3 regions of the Streptomyces sp. NPDC101490 genome follow, and region 3 is predicted to be linked to each of the others. Evidence: riboswitches for the same ligand, from Rfam matches in the RefSeq annotation. Region 3 holds a riboswitch; each other region holds the start of a gene.
The links. A riboswitch is a leader RNA that binds a small molecule or an ion and turns the genes downstream of it on or off. The one in region 3 is predicted to bind cyclic di-AMP.

Region 1: linked by a shared signal. The riboswitch ahead of ACIRQY_RS01305 (peptidoglycan DD-metalloendopeptidase family protein) and the one ahead of ACIRQY_RS18410 (transglycosylase SLT domain-containing protein) in region 3 are both predicted to bind cyclic di-AMP.
Region 2: linked by a shared signal. The riboswitch ahead of ACIRQY_RS27330 (transglycosylase family protein) and the one ahead of ACIRQY_RS18410 (transglycosylase SLT domain-containing protein) in region 3 are both predicted to bind cyclic di-AMP.

Annotation. Positions count from the first base shown of each region.
Region 1 covers NZ_JBIWNI010000001.1:292,104-298,885, forward strand. Annotated here, with positions in the region: gene ACIRQY_RS01285 (aspartate aminotransferase family protein) at 1-622, shown strand, start outside; gene ACIRQY_RS01290 (XRE family transcriptional regulator) at 751-1,380, shown strand; gene ACIRQY_RS01295 (DUF6126 family protein) at 1,413-1,565, shown strand; gene ACIRQY_RS01300 (tyrosine-protein phosphatase) at 1,825-2,646, opposite strand; cyclic di-AMP (ydaO/yuaA leader) riboswitch at 3,039-3,194, shown strand; gene ACIRQY_RS01305 (peptidoglycan DD-metalloendopeptidase family protein) at 3,199-4,173, shown strand; gene ACIRQY_RS01310 (SGNH/GDSL hydrolase family protein) at 4,327-5,121, shown strand; gene ACIRQY_RS01315 (STM4011 family radical SAM protein) at 5,108-5,968, opposite strand; gene ACIRQY_RS01320 (STM4012 family radical SAM protein) at 5,978-6,782, opposite strand, start outside.
Region 2 covers NZ_JBIWNI010000019.1:58,252-65,033, forward strand. Annotated here, with positions in the region: gene ACIRQY_RS27315 (globin domain-containing protein) at 1-636, opposite strand, end outside; gene ACIRQY_RS27320 (cytochrome P450) at 735-2,078, shown strand; gene ACIRQY_RS27325 (transglycosylase family protein) at 2,186-3,241, shown strand; cyclic di-AMP (ydaO/yuaA leader) riboswitch at 3,500-3,673, shown strand; gene ACIRQY_RS27330 (transglycosylase family protein) at 3,677-4,399, shown strand; gene eno (phosphopyruvate hydratase) at 4,994-6,280, shown strand; gene ACIRQY_RS27340 (septum formation initiator family protein) at 6,371-6,782, shown strand, end outside.
Region 3 covers NZ_JBIWNI010000008.1:181,948-188,729, forward strand. Annotated here, with positions in the region: gene ACIRQY_RS18390 (sugar isomerase) at 1-299, opposite strand, end outside; gene ACIRQY_RS18395 (DeoR/GlpR family DNA-binding transcription regulator) at 449-1,255, shown strand; gene ACIRQY_RS18400 (hypothetical protein) at 1,356-1,694, shown strand; gene ACIRQY_RS18405 (hypothetical protein) at 1,578-2,306, opposite strand; cyclic di-AMP (ydaO/yuaA leader) riboswitch at 2,648-2,834, shown strand; gene ACIRQY_RS18410 (transglycosylase SLT domain-containing protein) at 2,839-3,723, shown strand; gene ACIRQY_RS18415 (phosphoribosyltransferase family protein) at 3,717-5,207, opposite strand; gene ACIRQY_RS18420 (universal stress protein) at 5,418-6,347, opposite strand; gene ACIRQY_RS18425 (alpha/beta fold hydrolase) at 6,466-6,782, opposite strand, start outside.

The DNA.
Region 1 (6,782 bases), on a different contig from region 3:
GGGCGTCGAGCCGGACCTGGTCTGTGTCGCCAAGGCGCTCTCCGGCGGCTACGTGCCGGTCGGCGCCACCCTCGGCAAGGACTGGATCTTCAAGAAGGTCTACTCGTCGATGGACCGGGTCCTGGTCCACTCGGCGAGCTTCGGCTCGAACGCGCAGGCCATGACCGCCGGGCTCGCCGTCCTCTCGGTCATGGAGAACGAGGGCACGGTCGCCCACGCGCGCCGGATGGGCGACCTGCTCTCCGGACGGCTCAAGGAGCTGGTGCCCCGGTACGAGCTGCTGCGCGAGATCCGCGGGCGCGGTCTGATGATCGGGATCGAGTTCGGCCGTCCGTCCTCACTGGGACTGCGCGGGCGCTGGACGATGCTCCAGGCGGCCCGCAAGGGTCTCTTCGCCCAGATGGTCGTCGTCCCGCTGCTCCAGCGCCACCACATCCTGACCCAGGTCTCGGGGGACCGCCTGGAGGTGATCAAACTGATTCCGCCGCTGGTCATCGACGAGGCGGACGTGGACCGGTTCGTCACCGCCTTCACCGCGGTCATGGACGACGCCCACAGCGGTGGCGGGCTGATGTGGGACTTCGGCAGGACACTGGTCAAACAGGCGGTCGCCCAGCGCTGACCCGCGCGTCGCCGGGCCCCGGCCCCGGGGTCGTATCTCTCCGTGGCCGGGCCCGTACCCGCTCCCCGGGCTTTTGCCTCTGGGGCAAGAAACTTGCCTCAGAGGCACGATCCTGGCGGAATGGACCCATGGACCATGTCCCCGGGGACAACACCCCGGCCCCCGCCCTTCCCGACGTCCTGCCGGACGTCGCCCCGCAGCTGCGGGGCCTGCGCCGCCGCCGGGGACTGACCCTGGAGACCGCCGCCCAGCGCGCCGGTCTCTCGCCCGCCCACCTCTCGCGGCTGGAGACGGGCAACCGGCAGCCCTCGCTGCCCATGCTGCTCGCCCTCTCCCGCATCTACGGTACGACGGTCTCCGAGCTGCTGGGGGAGACGCCCCCCGAACGGGACCCCGTGGTCCGCGCCGGACGCTCCGAGCCCGTCGAGGCGGACGGCTGGATCTACCGGCAGGCCGGCAGCGCCGGGCGCGCCCTCCAGTGCCTGCGGGTCCACGTGCCGTACGCCACCCGTGCGGACATCGTGCGGGTCCACTCCGGTGAGGAGTGGATCCACGTCCTGGAGGGCCGGGTGCGCCTGGCGCTCGGCGAAGCCGTCCACATCCTCGACCCCGGGGACAGCGCGCACTTCGACTCGCTCACCCCGCACCGCATCGGCGCCGCGACCTCCAGCGGGGCCGAGCTGCTCTTCGTCCACACCCTGATGCAGAGCCCCGTCGCCGAGCTGTGCCTCGGCGACGGAACTCCGCACCGTCGCTGACCCCGCCTGATCCTTCCTCCGAAAGGTTCGACATGTCCGAGAAGCACGCAGCGGTCACCGGCGAGGAGCGCGGTGAGGGCAAGTTCCCCAAGGGCCTGGTGCTCCGCCTCTTCGCCTACCTGGTGGCGGGCCACCTCTTCGCCGGCTTCCTGTACCTGCTCTTCATGATGGGCGGGCAGAACTAGGGCCCGTCTGACAATTCCCGTCGTCGCCCGCAGGGCGGCCGCGCGGCGTCAGGTGCGTGCTCTCGGCGTGCTGGCCCCAGGCCCTCGTACTGGACGTACGTGGGTCTGGGGACGGTGCGCCGAGAGTGCGTGCATGGCGTCGTGAGGCAGGCGGGAATTGTCAGACGGGCCCTAGGGCGCGGTCGGCGAGAGGCGGTGGGCCCGTACGGGTTCGCCAGGGCCGCGCTCCACGGAGTCGGCGCGGCCCGGAGGGTCCGGCTCAGACCTCGGTGAGCAGGCGCTCCCGCAGTCGGCCGAGGGTCTCCGGGGTCAGCTTGAGGCCCTCGGCGAGGTAGGTGTCCACCGAGCCCCAGGTCTCCTCGATCGTCTCGAAGGCACCTCGCAGATACTCCACCCGCGCGTCGAACAGCGGGCTCAGCAGCTCCATCACCTCGGGCGACATGGCGTCCGAGGCGGTGGAGCTGCGGCTCACCTTGTACCGGCGGTGCGGGTCGTTCGACTTCACGTAGTCGGCCTCTATCGCCGAACGCTCGACCCCGAGGGCGAGCAGGGTGATCGCGATCGAGAGCCCGGCGCGGTCCTTGCCCGCCGCGCAGTGCATCAGCGCGGGGACGCTGTCCTCCGCGAGCGCGTGCAGGATGCGGCTGTGGTCGGCGGTCCGCTCGACCACCATCTTCCGATAGGAATCGGCCATCCGGTCGGCGGCCTTGTCCCCGCCGAGGATCTCCCGCAGCTGGGCGATGTCCCCGTCCCGCACCAGCCGCCAGAACTCCTTGCCGTCGGCCGGGTCGTTCAGGGGTATGTTCACGTTGCGCACGCCCGGAAGGTCGACGTCCGCCCCCTCGACGCGCACGTCGGCCTGGTTGCGGAAGTCGAAGACGGTGTGCAGGTCCAGCGAGGCGAGGAAGGCGGCGTCCTCCTCGGTCGCGTGGGCGAGGTGGCCGCTGCGGAACAGGCGGCCGGAGCGCACCGCGCGCCCGTCCGTCGTCGGCAGGCCGCCCACGTCCCGGAAATTGCGGACCTCGGCCAGCTCGGGCTCGTTCGCTTCGACGGGCGGGACCTGCGGCAGCTGCTGCGTCACGGATGCTCCTGGAGAAAGTGGCGTTCGGGTACGGCACGGGGCCGATTCCAAGGGTCAATCATCCAGGCAGGACGAACGGGGCGCACCCCCTGGATAGGAATGGGCGATCTGTCCGTATTCACACGTTCCGGATAACACGCCCTGATTGCAGATGAGATGGGAATCGGAGCGTGAGCAGCGTCATAGAAGTGACGGATCGTGCCCGGGCGCGCGACGCAATCGCCCTACGGAAAAAGGGAGTCGAAGCAGTGCCATCCACGGAGGGTGACCGGAATTCCGGGCCCGGCGGCGAGTGGGCGCGGAACTGATAAAGCATCGGCTTGTTCGCACCGAAACGCTCGTCTAGCGTCACCGTCAATCCGGTCGGACCGCCGAATCCTGCCACCGTCCGGAATTCCCACTCATCCCATGCATGGCAGGAGCGGGGGACCCATGAAGTACGCCGGTCCCGCGACGCAGGACGGCTCGGGGTGAAGTCGCGCGAGAGCGCGGCCGGACATCTCCCGTCCGAACCCGACAGCTCACCTCGCAGGCGCCGGAGAGGAATTCGCCATGCCCGCGAAGGGTAAGCACCGCCGTCCCAGGAACAACCCCCTCACCCGGGGCATCGCCGCCGCCGGTACGGGAGGCGCCGTCGTCGCCCTCCCGCTCCTCGGCGCCACCGGGGCCCACGCCGCCGAGCAGGCGGCCCCGACCGCCCCCGCGCGGACCGTCACCGTCGCCGCCCAGGCCAAGGCCCCTGCGGCGGCTCCGGTCACCGCCCCGGCCACGCCGAAGACATACGCCGTCGTCCGCGGCGACCACCTCTCGAAGATCGCCGCCGAGCACCGCCTGACCGGTGGCTGGCAGCGGCTCTACGCGGACAACCGCCAGGTCGTCGGCGAGAACCCCTCGTTCATCCTGCCCGGCATGAAGCTCACCCTCGGGGCGAGGAGCACCGCTCCCGCCGCCGTCCCGGCGAGCCCCGCCAAGGCCGCCCCGAAGGCCGAGCACAAGGCCCCCGCGCAGGGCTCCGGCGACTCCACGCAGACCAGCCGGAGCTCCGAGCGCCCGGCGGCCCAGGCCACCACCCCGGACTCCGGCTCGGCCACGACGCAGTCCTCCGGCTCCTCGGCCTCCTCCTCCGGCTGGGTCAAGCCCGTCAGCGGCGGCTTCTCCACCCCGTACCGCGCCTCCGGCTCCATGTGGTCCTCCGGCTACCACACCGGTGTCGACTTCATCGCCTCCTCCGGCACCACCGTCCGCGCCGTCGGCGCGGGCACGGTCGTCTCGGCGGGCTGGAGCGGCGCCTACGGCAACGAGGTCGTCATCCAGCACGCCGACGGCAACTACTCGCAGTACGCCCACCTCTCCTCGCTCGCCGTCTCGGCGGGCCAGGCGGTCTCCGGCGGGCAGCAGATCGGCCTCTCCGGCTCCACCGGCAATTCGACCGGACCCCACCTCCACTTCGAGATCCGCACCTCGTCGGGCTACGGCTCCGACATCGACCCGCTGGCCTACCTCCGCCAGCACGGCGTCTCCGTCTGACGCACCCGCCCCACCGAAGGCCCGGCACCCCCGTGTGCCGGGCCTCCGGCGTATTCCGGCTTGGCAATTTCTTTATCGGTGTCATATGTCACCCGGCGTCAACCCCTCCTTACGGTCGCGTAGGTCACATCCGAAAGGGAAGGATGTCGCTCCGTGGCAGACGATTCGAGATCAACAGACAAGAACGCATTCGGGTCGTACGCGGCGATCGGTGACAGCTTCACCGAGGGTGTCGGAGACCCCGGACCCGACGGGACGTACGTCGGATGGGCGGACCGCTTCGCGGTACTGCTCGCCGACCAGCTGCCGGAGCACGACGCCTTCCGCTATGCCAACCTGGCCGTACGCGGGCGTCTCCTCGACCAGATCGTGGCGGAACAGGTCCCCCGGGCGAAGGAACTCGCCCCCGACCTGGTGACCTTCTGCGCCGGTGGCAACGACATCATCCGCCCCGGCACGGACCCCGACGACGTCGCCGAGCGCTTCGAGCGCGCCGTCGCCGACCTGACCTCCGCCGTCGGCACCGTCATGGTGACCACCGGCTTCGACACCCGTGACATCCCCGTGCTCAAGCACCTGCGCGGCAAGATCGCCACGTACACCGCCCACGTCCGGTCCATCGCCGACCGCTACGACTGCCCGGTCCTCGACCTGTGGTCGCTGCGGTCCGTGCAGGACCGGCGGGCCTGGGACGACGACCGGCTGCACCTCTCGGCCGAGGGCCACACCCGGGTCGCGCTGCGCGCCGCCCAGGTCCTCGGTCTTCCGGTGCCCGCCGACCCGGACCAGACCTGGCCGCCGGTCCCGCCGCGCGGCACGCTCGAAGTGCGGCGCGACGACATCCACTGGGCGAAGGAGTACCTCGTGCCGTGGATCGGGCGCAGGCTGCGCGGCGAGAGCTCCGGCGACCACGTCGAGGCCAAGCGTCCGGACCTCATGCCCCTCTGAGCGGCGCCGCGGCGGGGATGCGCTCCAGGACCCCACCGGCGAACACGTCGTACAGCGGCAGCGTCTCCAGGTGGACGTAGCCGATGTGGCAGTCGCAGACGGAGAGGGGGCAGGCGCGGGGCCGCAGGGCCGCACGGTACGAACCGTCGTACAGGTTCCCCAGCTCGGCCCGGACGAAGTGGCAGCGCCGGACCGTGCCCTCGCCGTCCACCGAGATCACCGACTCCCCGGTGCGGCAGGGCAGCCCCGCCGAGCGGTGCGGCTGTCTGCTGTACGGGAAGAGGGGGTCCAGCTCCGTCCACCGCGCGGCCTCCGCGTCGGTGTACGTGTGCCCCTCGGCCGCGTTCACCCACAGGTACACGTGCGGCGGCAGCGCCTCCCGCAGCCGCCGCGCGTGCTCCAGGTGCTCGGGCAGCCCGACCACCCCGACGCTGAACCTGACCCCGAGGTCCGCCAGCTCCCCGCACTTGCCGAGGAACCGCTCGTACGGGGTCTGCCCGGGGTGGTACGTGCACCAGAGCGCCACGCTCTCCCGGTCCGCCTCGGCCAGCCAGTCGGTCCGGCAGCTCAGGTTCGTCTGGATCGCCACCCGCTCGATGTGCGCGAGCCGGGACAGGTCGACCAGCGCCCGCCGGTACCAGGACCGGACCAGGCCCTCGCCCCACGGGGTGAACAGCACGCGCAGCCGGTCCTCGGCCCGGTCGGCCGCCCACCCGGTGAACCGGTCGAGCGCCGCCCGGTCCGCACGCAGCAGCTCCTTGCTGTCACGGCGCTTGGCGAAGGGACAGTAGGGACAGTCGAAGTCGCAGGAGGCGAGCGGCCCCCGGTAGAGCAGGGTCAGGTCCACGGCCGCCCCCTACTTCGGCTCGTACGCGGCCATCGCCGCCCGCACGGCGGGGGAGAACAGCTCGGGGCCGAGTCCGTCGGAGTGCGCGAGCCCTTCCGGCGACAGCCGCAGCAGCCCCTCGGGCGCCCCCGCGTCCAGCCAGCCCCGTGCCTCGAACCGGGCCAGCTCCCCGGGGAAGTCGGCGAACGGCGAGGAACCGAACCGCTCCTCGTACCCCGCCACCGGCATCCCCGCCGCCTGGAGCAGCGACTGCAGCAGATGACGGCGACGGGCCTCCCCGGCGTCCACCCGTCTGCCCACCTCCGCGCGCGAGAAGTCCGCCGTCCCCGTGTACACGTCGATGATCGAGCGGATCTCCCGCATGTCCACCGCGTAGTCGAAGGAGTAGTGGAGCTCCGAGGTGTACGACCGGGCCCCGCAGCCCAGGCCGATCATCCCGTCGGTCTGGCAGGCGTGGTCGTCCGGACCCAGCGGCGCCGCGTCCACCCGCCGGAACATCCGCATCGACACCTGGGCGTAGCCCCGTGCCAGGAGATGGTCGCGGCCGTACCGGTACAGGCGCAGCCGGTGCGCGTCCCACTCCAGGTCCGCAGCCCCGCGCCCGGCAGCCGAGAGCCTGCCGAGCCCGGTCAGCGGCCGGACGTACAAGGGGTACAGATACAGTTCCTCCGGCTCCCAGGCGAGGGCCGCGTCCAGCGAGGCGCGCCAGCTCCGCTCCGTCTGCCCGTCGATCCCGTAGATCAGGTCGATGTTCAGCACCGGCACGCCGGTGTCCCGGATGCGGCCGAGGGCCGCCTCCACGTCGGCGCGGCGC
Region 2 (6,782 bases), on a different contig from region 3:
GAGCGCCGTGCTCATCACCCCGCCGGGGACCCGGCTCACATGCAGTTCCACGGTGCCGTCCGGGCGGGGCGCGTCGGCGAGGGAGTAGGTGCGCCAGACGCGGGGGACGCGGGGCGAGGCGACGCTGACGTACTGACCGGGCAGGAAGGGCAGGGGCTGCCGGGGCCGCAGGGTGAGGACGGCCAGGTCGGGGCCGTGCCGCTCGTGCCGGACGACGTCCGCGTCCCACCAGGCCGGCTCGCCCGCCGCCACGGCCTCGTCGGCGCCCGCCAGCATCAGTTCGGCCAGGTGCGCGTACGCCTCCGTCCAGGCCTTCTCGGCCTCCGTGGTCCAGGCGGCTCCCGCCACATGGGCGAACGCGGCGAGCAGGCTGGTGCCGACCGAGGCGTAGAGGGCGGGGGTGGCGAGGAACCTGCGGTGGTCGCGGCCCAGGCGCCCCAGGTACGCGGGGAGGTCCGGGTCCTCCAGACGCTCCACCAGATGCGTGAGCGCGGCGAAGAGCCGGTCGCGCTGGGGCCGCATGTCCCCGGGGAACAGCTCGCGCAGGGACGGCTCCTGCCGGAAGAGATGCGCGTAGAAGTAGGTGACGGCGTGCTCGGCCCGTCTCTCGACGACCGCGAACGTGCTCCTGAGCATCTGAGGGTCCACTGTCAGGAATGTAGGGCACCCGTCCGGCCCGTCCTCACGGAATCTCCACACCCGGATCCGGCGGAACCTGCCTGTACGGTCGGGGGGTGAGCACCACCCCCGGCCCAGCCCCCGCCTCCCGCCCCGCCCCCGGAGAAGTCCCCGGCGCCCCGACCTGCCCGGTCTCCGGGCCCGCGCCCGAGCTCTTCACCTGGGAGTTCGCCAGCGACCCCTACCCCGCGTACGCCTGGCTCAGGACGCACGCGCCGGTGCACCGCACGACCCTCCCGAGCGGGGTCGAGGCCTGGCTGGTGACCCGCTACGCCGACGCCCGGCAGGCCCTCGCGGACCAGCGGCTCTCCAAGAACCCGGCGCACCACGCCGAGTCCCCGCACGCGAAGGGGAAGACGGGCATCCCGGGCGAGCGCAAGGCCGAGCTGATGACCCATCTGCTCAACATCGACCCGCCGGACCACACCCGGCTGCGCAGGCTCGTCTCGAAGGCGTTCACCCCGCGCCGGGTCGCCGAGTTCGCCCCGCGCGTGCAGGAGCTGACCGACCGGCTCATCGACTCCTTCGTGGAACGGGGGAGCGCGGACCTCATCCACGAGTTCGCCTTCCCGCTGCCCATCTACGCCATCTGCGACCTGCTCGGGGTGCCCGAGGAGGACCAGGACGACTTCCGGGACTGGGCCGGGATGATGATCCGGCACGGCGGCGGGCCGCGCGGCGGGGTCGCGCGGTCGGTGAAGAAGATGCGCGGCTATCTCGCGGAGCTGATCCACCGCAAGCGCGAGGAGCCCGGGGACGACCTCATCTCGGGTCTCATCCGGGCCTCCGACCACGGTGAGCACCTCACCGAGAACGAGGCCGCCGCGATGGCCTTCATCCTGCTCTTCGCCGGCTTCGAGACCACTGTCAATCTGGTAGGTAACGGACTTTACGCACTTCTCCGGCATCCGGAGCAGCGCGCCCGGCTCCAGGACTCGATCGCCGCCGGGGAGACCGGACTCCTGGAGACCGGGATCGAGGAGCTGCTGCGGTACGACGGGCCGGTGGAGATGGCCACCTGGCGGTACGCGACCCGGCCGCTGACGATCGGCGGGCAGGAGATCCCGGCGGGCGACCCGGTGCTGGTGGTCCTCGCCGCCGCCGACCGGGACCCCGAGCGGTTCGACGGGCCGGACGTCCTCGACCTCGCCCGGCGCGACAACCAGCACCTCGGATACGGGCACGGCATCCACTACTGCCTGGGCGCGCCGCTCGCCCGGCTCGAAGGGCAGACGGCCCTGGCGACCCTGCTGACCCGTCTCCCGGACCTGCGGCTCGCCGCCGATCCGGCCGAACTGCGGTGGCGCGGCGGGCTCATCATGCGGGGGCTGCGCACCCTTCCGGTGGAGTTCTCTCCGGCCGCACCCCTCCACGGATCTGATGGGGTATCAGAAATGTGATCTTCGCGTGATCGCGGGTGCATCGACTTGTGATGAGCGTTCGAATACGGCTACGTTCCCCGACAACTCAGTTCGACCACCCCAGTTGTCACGCGAAAGGCGCTCCTATGCGTTCCGGGAACGGACGACACCGCCGCCCCCGTCAGGCCCCCGCCATCGTCGTCGCCGCGGGGGTGACCGGGTCCGCCATGGCGCTTCCCCTGCTCGCCACCGGCTCGGCGTCCGCCGCCGACGCCGCCACCTGGGACCGGGTCGCCGAGTGCGAGTCCGGCGGCCAGTGGAGCGCCAACCTCGGCAACGACCTGTACGGCGGCCTCCAGTTCACCCAGGACAGCTGGGAGCGGCACGGCGGTCTCGCCTACGCGCCCAGCCCCGACCTGGCCAGCCGTGCCCAGCAGATCGCGGTGGCCGAGAAGGCCCTCGCCAAGGGCTCCACCGCGTGGGCCACCTGCGCGCCGATCGCGGGACTCGTCAACGACGGGGCCCGGCCGAAGGTGGACCCGGGCCCCGCGGACCTCCCGAAGCCCTCCGGCGGCCCCGTCGCCGAGTCGAACCGTACGACGGGCCCGTCGTCCTCCAGCGCGGCGGAGAAGTCCCGGAGCGCGGCGGGAAGGACCGCCGAGGCGCGCACGGCCACGGCGGCGCCCACGGGCCCCGCGGCGCCTTCGACGGGCGCGCCGGTGACGGGGGCTCCGGTCGACCCGACGGCGCCCGTCTCCCCGGTGGCCCCCGACCCCGGCACCACCGCGCCCGACGGATCGGTCACACCGGGCACGTCCGGCGAGCCGACGACCGGTGCTCCGTCCACGGGCTCGGGCAAGCACCGGGGCGACGCAGCCGCGGAGGAAACCGGCAATTCGGGCGAAACTTCTGAAACCGGCCGCCATGCGGCACCGGGTGACGGTCTCTCCGGGGAGACCGCCGCGAAGTCCGTGACCGACGCCTCCAAGGGCTCGGACGGAACGGACAGTCAGGGCACTTCGGGCGCGTACACGGTGAAGGCGGGCGACAGCCTGTCCGACATCGCACAGCAGAACGAGCTGCCCGGAGGCTGGACCGCGCTCTATGACGCCAACCGGAAGACGGTCGGTACCGACCCGGACCTCATCCTTCCTGGTCAGAGCCTTGACCTGACGGAGGGTCCGACCGCGCAGGCGGAGTGATTCGGGGTCATATGTCCGGTTCTGGGCAAGTGAGACATGGGTCTCTTCGCCCCAACTGGCGTGTCACGTCTGCAAACTTTGCTCCCGTCACCTCTCACCTGCGCAAACCCCCCCCGCCGGAAGGCAAGGAGGGCCGGAATGTCCGTCATTCGCCTCTTTGAACTTCCGGTGGGTCTGTGTCTACGGTCATCACCGCTCGCCACCGCGGGCCCCGTCGACCGAAACGCCGAATCCTGCCGTCGGTCGTCGGGAACAGTCGTCGCGCAAGCGCCGAAGGCAGGAGCGGGGGACCCAAGGTAAGTGCCGGCCCCGGCCGTCGAGACAGACGGCCGACGACCGGCTTGGGGTGAAGTCGCGTGCTGGGACACGCGGCCGGGCAACTCATTGGCCCGAACCCGACAGCTCACCTCGCAGGCGTCGGTGAGGAGAATCTCCATGCTGTTTTCCGGTAAGGGCAAACACCGCCGTCCCTCCAAGGCCACCCAGGTCGTCACGCTCGTCGGCGTCACCGGTGTCGCCGTCGCCGCCCCGCTGATGACCGCGGGCACCGCCTCGGCCGCCACGGCCTCCGAGTGGGACCGCGTCGCCCAGTGCGAGTCCGGCGGCAACTGGTCCATCAACACGGGCAACGGCTACTACGGCGGCCTCCAGTTCTCGGCCTCCACCTGGGCCGCGTACGGCGGCACCGCCTACGCCTCGACCGCCAACCAGGCGTCGAAGTCCCAGCAGATCGCCATCGCCGAGAAGGTCCTCGCGGGCCAGGGCAAGGGCGCGTGGCCGAGCTGCGGCGTGGGCCTCTCCCGTGCCTCCTACGACGGCGGCGCCGCCGAGAGCACCCCCAAGACCGTCACCCAGCAGCCGAAGCAGCAGCCGAAGCAGCAGCGGTCGGCCGAGCAGCCGACGACCCGCAGCGAGCAGCGCCAGACCCCGAAGAAGGTCACGCAGCAGGCCGCGCCGAAGGCGACCGTCACCACCCCGACCGGCAAGAAGGTCGAGAAGGGCGACGGCGAGTACAAGGTCGTGGCCGGCGACTCCCTCAGCGGCATCGCCCAGGCGCACGGCGTCAAGGGCGGCTGGGCCAAGCTCTTCGAGCTGAACAAGGACGTCGTCGACCAGGCCGACCTGATCTACCCGGGCCAGCAGCTCCACCTCAAGTGAGCCCGGCGGTCCGTACGGGTCCGGTGGCCCGTACGGCACCGACGACCCTCCCGCGGTGACCACCCCGGCCCGGCGCGCCTCCCCCCGTGCGCGCCGGGCCGGGGTTTCCGCCGTCCGGGGCCTCCCGCTCCTCTTTCTCTTTGCTCTTACGGGTCACGGGCGCGGTCACGGGCGGAGGCGCGGGCGCCGACGCGCGTCAGGGACGGAACTCCGGGTGCGGGCGGATTCCCCGCCACGAACGGGACTCCCCCTCCCCTCTCCCGGCGCGCCCCCGCCGTGTGCGGACACCCCGCCACGGGCCGGGTCCCCGCCACGTACGGATTCCCCTCCTCCGCCCGGATTCCCCGCCGCGGGCGGACCCGCCGTCCTCGCGCCCCGAGGACGGTGGACCCGGCGTTTTCGGGAGACTTCATGGTTACTGTCCAGTAGATCCGGGGTCTTTCGCCCCTGAATGCATGCCCTTGGGCCCTTTTTCGTCCCAGGGGGCGGGCGCCCGGCTGGCCGGAGCCTCCGAGCCGGTTAGGCTCTTGACGCAAGGCCAAGCCGACCCTGCGCCGACCTTGCGTCACATCCAGCGTCACATCCCATAAGGAGATGCTCGTGCCGTCCATCGACGTCGTCGTAGCCCGGGAAATCCTGGACTCCCGAGGCAACCCCACCGTCGAGGTCGAGGTCGGCCTCGACGACGGCAGCACCGGCCGTGCTGCCGTTCCGTCCGGAGCCTCCACCGGTGCGTTCGAGGCCCTTGAGCTTCGCGACGGTGACCCCAACCGCTACCAGGGCAAGGGCGTCGAGAAGGCCGTCCTCGCCGTGATCGAGCAGATCGGCCCGGAGCTCGTCGGCTACGACGCCACCGAGCAGCGTCTGATCGACCAGGCCATGTTCGACCTGGACGCCACCCCGGACAAGTCGTCGCTCGGCGCCAACGCCATCCTCGGCGTCTCCCTCGCCGTCGCGCACGCCGCCTCCGAGGCCAGCGACCTCCCGCTCTTCCGCTACCTCGGCGGCCCGAACGCGCACCTGCTGCCCGTTCCGATGATGAACATCCTCAACGGTGGGTCGCACGCCGACTCCAACGTCGACATCCAGGAGTTCATGATCGCCCCGATCGGCGCGGAGTCCTTCTCCGAGGCCCTCCGCTGGGGCACCGAGGTCTACCACACGCTCAAGGGCGTCCTGAAGCGCAAGGGCCTCTCCACCGGCCTCGGCGACGAGGGCGGCTTCGCGCCGAACCTCGACTCCAACCGTGCCGCGCTGGACCTGATCCTCGAAGCGATCAAGGAAGCCGGTTACGCCCCCGGCAAGGACATCGCGCTCGCCCTCGACGTCGCCGCCTCCGAGTTCTACAACGACGGCAAGTACGAGTTCGAGGGCAAGTCCCTCTCCGCCGCCGAGCTGACCGAGTACTACGAGGAGCTGGTCGCGGCCTACCCGCTGGTCTCCATCGAGGACCCGCTCTTCGAGGACGACTGGGCCGGCTGGAAGGTCCTCACCGACAAGCTGGGCACCAAGGTCCAGATCGTCGGCGACGACCTCTTCGTCACCAACCCGGAGCGCCTGGCCCGTGGCATCGAGGAGGGCTCCGCGAACGCCCTGCTCGTCAAGGTCAACCAGATCGGCTCGCTGACCGAGACCCTCGACGCCGTCGAGCTCGCCCAGCGCAGCGGCTTCAAGTGCATGATGTCGCACCGCTCCGGCGAGACCGAGGACGTCACCATCGCCGACCTCGCCGTCGCCACCAACTGCGGCCAGATCAAGACCGGCGCCCCGGCCCGCTCCGAGCGCGTCGCCAAGTACAACCAGCTGCTGCGCATCGAGGAGATCCTCGACGACGCCGCCGTCTACGCCGGCCGCAGCGCCTTCCCGCGCTTCAAGGGCTGACGGAGTCGCACCCGGTAGTTCCGTCCGTCCCCGCACCCGGTCCCGTACCGTGTGCGGGGACGTACGCGTGAACAGGGGAGGCGACACGACATGGCCGCGAAGAACCGGGACCGGTTCTCCACCGCGACCCGGATCAGGCTGCTCGGCGAGCAGACCGCCGCCCGTGTCTACCGCTCCCAGACCCGCCGCCAGGCCCGCCGCTCCCGGCTCACCGGCCGCGCGGCCTTCCTCGCCCTCGTCGTCTGCTCCCTCGTGGTGGCGCTCGCCTACCCCATGCGGAGCTACGTGTCCCAGCAGGGCGAGATCGCCGAGCAGCAGCGCAGGGCCGCCGAGGCGGCCCGGCGCGTCGAGGAACTCAGGGACGAGAAGGCCCGTCTCCAGGACCCGGCCTACGTCCGCCGCCTCGCCCGTGAGCACCTGCACTACCTGATGCCAGGCGAGACCGGCTTCACCGTGGACGACCCCGACGCGGAGCGACGGCCCCGCGCCGAGCAGGGCGCGG
Region 3 (6,782 bases):
CGGGACAGGACGGCCAGGACCTCGCTGGTGGTGCCGGAGCGGGTGATGGCGACGACCCGGTCGTAGTGGCGTCCGTAGGGGAACTCCGAGGCGGCGAAGGCGTCGGTCTCGCCGTGGCCGCCGGACTCGCGCAGTTCGGCGTAGGCCAGGGCCATGAACCAGGAGGTGCCGCAGCCGATCACCGCGACCCGCTCGCCGCGCCGGGGCAGGGCGGCGGTGTGCTGCGGGAGGGTCCGGGCGGCCTGCCGCCAGGTCGTCGGCTGGGAAGCGATCTCCACGGCGGTACGGGTGGTACTCATGACCGGTCTCCTTGCAAGAAGGGGGCACTGTGGTGATGAAAGTTGTTCGAAGTCGGGGCCATTCAAGCAGAAACATGCATTCTGTTTCCAGATCCACGGCGGGTCGGCGGATAGAATCGGACGCGCGCACGATCCCGAGGGAGGGACCCATGTCCAAGCACGAGCGGTGGAACACGCTCCTCGAACTCCTGGCCTCCTCGGGGAAACTGGAGGTGGAGGAGGCGGCGACGACGCTGGACGTCTCCGCCGCCACGATCCGCCGGGACCTCGACGAGCTCGCGGAGCAGCAGCTGCTCGTACGGACCCGGGGCGGCGCGGTCGCACACGGCGTGTCGTACGAGCTGCCCCTGCGGTACAAATCCACGCGGCACGCCCCGGAGAAGCGCCGGATCGCCGAGGCGGCGGCCGATCTGGTCGCGCCGGGCGAGGTCGTGGGGCTCAACGGGGGCACGACCACGACGGAGGTGGCACGGGCGCTCGCGCTGCGGTTCGCGAGCGGTCGCGCGGAGCTCCCGGGAGCGACGGCGTCGCCCGGTCCCGCGCTGACGGTGGTCACCAACGCGCTGAACATCGCGGGCGAGCTGGCGGTGCGCCCCCAGATCAAGATCGTCGCGACCGGCGGGGTGGCCAGGCCCCAGACGTACGAGCTGGTGGGACCGCTGACGGTCGGTGTGCTCAACGAGGTCGTGCTCGACGTGGTGGTCCTGGGGGTCGACGGGGTCGACCCCCAGTTGGGCGTGATGGCCCATCAGGAGGACGAGGCGAGCATCAGCCGGCTCTTCGCCGAGCGCGCCAGCCGGGTCGTGGTGGTGACCGACTCCTCCAAGATGGGCCGCCGGGCGTTCGCCCGCATCTGCGGTCTGGACCGCGTCGACCTCCTCGTCACGGACACCGGCATCGCTCCGGAGGCGGTGGCGCGGCTCACCGAGGCGGGCGTGGAGGTCCGTACCGTCTGAGCGGGCCGGGCCGTCGAGGCGCCCGGCCCGGTACGCGACCGGGCCGGGCACCGGGAGGACGGCCCCGCGGTTCCGGCCGAGCAGCACCTCGGCGGGTCCCGTGACGTTCACGATCCGCTCGAACGTCCACCGTCCGGACGACCCGTGGACGTACACCGTCCCGGCGGACTCGACCCGTGAGGGACACTTCGACGGCGTCGCGCACCAGAACGGCCGGTACGGCTCCACCGTCCTCGCCGACCCTCGACGGGACCTGGTCGCGCCGGCGCACCGGCCACATCGAGACCGGGGAACCGAGCGTCAGCTGCTGATCCGGGGCGGCTCAGCGTCCGGCGAGCGCGGCGCGGCGGATCGTGGCGTCGAGCAGGGCCACCGCATCGTCCGCCGTGCGGCCGGGAGCCCGGTTCCACGGCCCGATCAGCTCGTGCCATCCGCGTGAGCGCAGCTCGGTCATGATCCAGGCGGCCGCCTCGTTCATGGTCGCCCCGCCGCCGTATCCCAGGCGGTGGGCGGCGAGCAGGGCGCCGCACACGCACCGGGCGCCCCGGGCGTCACGCAGCCGGTACGGGGTGTTCTGCCAGCCCCATTCCGTCAGGACGAGGCGGGCGTAGCCGAGGTGGACCGAGGGGCGGAGCTCCGGGCTGCCGATCCGGCGCCAGGCGTGCAGCCGGTCGGGCAGGACGGCTCCGATCCGGCCGGGGAGGCGGCGCTCGACGGGCGGGGGTGGGGGCAGGGCGCCGAGGGCGTCGGTGACGAGCCGGTCCACCGGGACGGTGAGCAGCCGCCGCCACGCCTCGGGCCCCACGCCCTCGCCGGGCGGGGGCGCGAGGCCGGGTACGCGGGCGGGCGAGGGGCCCGGCACGGGCGGCAGCGGAGGCGCGGCCGGGGCCGCGGGCAGGGCCGGGGCTAGGGCCGCGGGCAGGGCCGGAGTCGCGGCGGGCGGGGCGGCGGTCCACTCCTCGACGATCCGCTGCCAGACGGCACTGTCGTGGAGGGCGGCGGCCTCGCGGTCGAGGGCGTCGGGGCTGAGCGGGGGGACGGTGGGTGGCATCCGGGGGCTCCTCGGTCGGGATCACTCTCATCTTTCACGCGGAATGCCCGTTTTGCCGCATTTGACACTCAATGCCCATCGTGGCGATGGGCCTTTACGCCACACTTCCCCATTAACGGAACTAAGGGTCATATGCGGACATCAGGTTCCGCGTGACGCGACTCACTACCCTCGCGGTGAACCGGGAGGCCAGGGGCTCCGGGCCCGTACCGGGCAAGGAATTCCCCGCCCGCCCGGATCGCGTTCGATCTTGAATCATCCGAATTCCGTGATCCTTTCCGCATTTCTCGCCACTGATCCTCTTGTTCCATGCCGCATGACTGCCCTACGGTCACCTGCATTCGAGCGGATCGCCGAATCCTGCCACCGTTCGAAACACTTCTCCTTTTCACCCGACGGCAGGAGCGGGGGACCCACGAATACGCCGACCCGGGAATCCGGGGCGGCTCGGGGTGCAGCCGCGTGCGCGCGGCCGGACATCTCCCGTCCGAACCCGACAGCTCACCCCGCAGGCGCCGGAGAGGAATCCGTCATGCCCGCTCAGAGCAAGCACCGCCGACCCCGCCGCTCCGTCTCCCGTGGCTGGGCGCTGATCAGCACGGGTGGAGCCGCCCTGGCCCTGCCCCTGATCGCCCCCGCCATGGCGGGCGCCGCGCCTGTTTCCGGCGTCCAGGAATCCGTCGCCCGCACCGCCGTCACCGCCCCGGCGGCCACCCCCGCCGCCCCCGCGAAGGTCCCGGCCGCTCCCGCCGACGCCCGCACCTACACGGTCGTCAGCGGCGACTCCCTTTCCCTCATCGCCCAGAAGAAGGGAATTCAGGGAGGCTGGGAAGGTCTTTACCGGACCAACAAGAACGTCGTGGGTGACAATCCGTCACTCATTCACCCCGGCCTTGAACTGACGATTCATCGGCTGTCCGCGAAGGCCACCCCCGCCGAGGCGCGGAAGGCGTCCGACTCGACCGAACGGGCGAACCGTTCCGAGAGCCGGGCCGTCCCCGCCGTGGCCACCGGCACCGGCGCCTCCGCCACCGGGGCGGTCTCCTCCGCCGCCACCGTCGCCCTGAAGGCCGTCCCGATCGCCGCCGCCCAGTACACCGACAACCTCGACGGCTGGATCCGGGAGTCCCTGGACGTGATGGCCCGGCACGGCATCCCCGGCTCGTACGACGGCATCCTCCGCAACGTGATGCGCGAGTCCTCCGGCAACCCCCGGGCCATCAACCTCTGGGACTCCAACGCGGTGGCGGGCACACCCTCCAAGGGGCTGCTCCAGGTCATCGAACCGACCTTCCTCGCCTACCACGTGCCGGGCACGCCCGTGGACCAGTACGACCCGGTCGCCAACATCACCGCCGCCTGCAACTACGCGGCCGACCGCTACGGCTCCATCGACAACGTCAACGGGGCCTACTGATCCCGTAGGTGCCCGGTGAACCAGGAGGTGGCGAGCCCCGCCACCTCCTCCAGGGCGCCCGGCTCCTCGAAGAGGTGACCGGCGCCCGGCACCAGGGCGAGCTCGCTCTCGCAGCGCAACAGCGACCGGGCCCGCCGGTTCAGCTCGACGACCCGTGCGTCACGGCCTCCCACGACCAGCAGCGTCGGGGCGCGCACCAGCCCCAGTCGTCTCGCGGCGAGGTCCGGCCGCCCGCCCCGCGAGACGACGGCGGCCACCCGGGAGGCGGGATCGCCCGCCGCCCACAGCGCGGCGGCGGCCCCCGTGCTCGCCCCGAAGTACCCGAGCGGCAGTCCGGCGCCCGCCGGGTCCCGGGACAGCCACTCCGTGGCCCCGGACAGCCGCCCGGCGAGCAGCGGCGCGTCGAAGACCAGCGCCCGGTCGGCCGCCTCTGCCTCGGTGAGCAGGTCGAACAGGAGCGTGCCGAGCCCGGCCCGGTTCAGCGCCGCCGCGACGGCGCGGTTGCGGGGGCTGTGCCTGCCGCTGCCACTGCCGTGGGCGAAGAGCACGACACCGGTGGCGTCCTCGGGCACCACGAGCCGTCCGGGCAGCTCACCACCGGGAAACGGAACACGGACGTCCCTCGCCACGGGCCCGTCCCGCACCACGCGTCCGTCCCCGCCCGGGACACCCGCACCGCCCGTGCCCCGCACCACTGGCCCGTCCCCGCCCGGGACCGCCGCACCGCCCGTGCCCCGGACCGTCCGGCCCTCCCCGTCCCGCACCACCGGACCGTCCGCACGCCGAGCCACCACGTCGTCCCGGCCCCGTACCGCCAGGTCGTCCGCGCCCCGGGCCACCGGCCCCCGCGCGGCCCGGTTCCGTTCCAGGCACGCGATCACCTCGGTGTCCGGGGTCTGTGAGAAGTCCCCGTAGAACTGTCCGATCGCGAAGAACAGATCCGGTGTCCGCACGCTCACCGTCTCGTCGGCCTCGCCGCCCAGCCGGGCCGCCCAGCCGCGCGGGGCGACCGGGACCGCGAGGACGATCCGGGCCGCTCCCCCGGCCCGCACCACCCGGCAGGCCGCGAGGGCGGTGGCCCCGGTGGCGAACCCGTCGTCGACGACCAGGACCGTCCGGCCCGCGAGCGGCTCGGACGGCCCGCTCCCCCGGTAGCGGCGGCCCCGCCGCTCCAGTTCCCGCAGCTCGCGCTCCTCCACCGCCGCGAGGTCCCGCTCCGTCACCCCGGCGTCCCGCAGCACCCGCTCGTTGAGCACCCGGACGCCTCCCTCGCCGAGCGCGCCCATCGCCAGCTCGGGCTGCCGGGGCACACCCAGCTTGCGGACCAGACAGACGTCGAGCGGGGCGCCCAGGGCGGCGGCGACCTCCGCCGCCACCGGGACTCCGCCGCGCGGCAGACCGAGCACCAGGACGTCCCGGCCCTTGAGGTGGTCCAGACGGGCGGCGAGCTGCCGCCCCGCGTCCGTACGATCGCCGAAGAACATCGCGCGCCGCCCTTCCGACCGCGCCGGCCCCGGGCGGGGCGGGGACCCCGCCTCCCGCCCGTGTCTCCTCCCTCCAGGGTAGGCACCGCCCCCGGTGGAACCGGATCACACCGGGAGAATCCGGCCCGGTCGTCTCAGCCGGGTCCCACCGGGCGAATCCAGCCCGGTCGTCTCAGCCGGGTCCCGCCGGGGCAGTCCGGCCCGGTCGCCTCAGGCCGCTCCGGCTTCTCCCGCCGCGCCCCGGACCACCACGACCGGGCTCTGCGCGTGGTGCAGCATCGCCTGGCTGACCGAGCCGAGGAGCAGGCCCGCGAACCCTCCGCGGCCCCGGGCCCCCAGGACCACCAGCTGGGCGTCGGCGCTCTCCGCGAGCAGCACCGACCGGGTCCGGCCCCGGACGAGCCGCCGTTCGACGGACACCTCGGGCCATCGCTCCCCGGCCGCCGCGAGGGCCTGGTCGAGGACCCTCTGTTCCTCGTCCCTGATCACCTCCTCGCCCTGGAAGAGCGGGGTGAGGTCGCCGGGACCCGTCCTCGGCGCCCAGGCGTGCACCGCGAGGAGTTCCGCGCCACGGGCCCGTGCCGTCTCGAACGCGAAGTCGACCGCGGCCCCGGAGTCCGGGGAGCCGTCGACGGCCAGCAGCACCGGTCCGCTGGGCCCCTCGCGCCCCCGGACGACGAGGACCGGGCACCCGGCGTGCGCGGCGAGGTGGACGGCGACCGAGCCGAGGAGCAGTCCGGTGAACGCGCCGACGCCCCGGCTGCCGACGACCACGAGGGCGGCGGAGCGGGACCGGGCGGCCAGGACGGTGAGGGGCTCGCCCTCGATGATCTCCCCTGTCACCTCGACGTCCGGGGCGCACGCGCGGGCGCGTACGACGGCCGTGTCGAGGATCTCCTGGGCCTGCTGCCTGAGGCCGCCGCCGGGCGGGCCGTACGGGGAGGGGCCGAGGGGGACGGGGAGCAGGGGCCAGGTGAAGGCGTGCACGACGGCCAGGCGCGCTCCGCGCGAGCGGGCCTCCCCCGCGGCGGTCTCCACCGCGTGCAGCGCGGACGCCGAACCGTCCACCCCGACCAGTACGGGGCCCCGGTCCCGGCCGCCGCCGCCCTCGTGTCGTGTGCCCGCGGTCTGTTCCGTCATCGTGCTCAGCCCTTCCGCTGCTCCGCCGGTGCGCTCGCGCACCCTGGTACCCGTCGGCTACCCGGCCACCGGAGCGGCACCCGGGACGGAGGTCCCGGGTCGCGCGGCAAAGGTCCCGTCAGTCGGCGAGGAACGCCTCGACGGCCTCGGCAAGAGGTCCGGGGGTCTCCTCCGGAGCGTAGTGACCGGCGTCCGCGAGGACTTCGAGGCGCGCCTCGGGATACCAGCGCAGCCAGGTCGACTCCATCGCCTGGCGGCCGAGGGCCGGGTCATGGGCGCCGACGACGAGCAGGACCGGGGTGGGGTTGTCGCGGACCCGCTCGTGGAAGTCGACGCGGGACCAGGAGTCCAGGTAGGCGCGGAAGGCGGTGGCGGAGGAGCGGCTGACGGACCGTTCCACGAGGGCGTCCAGCCAAGCGGGGTCACGGCGCCCGC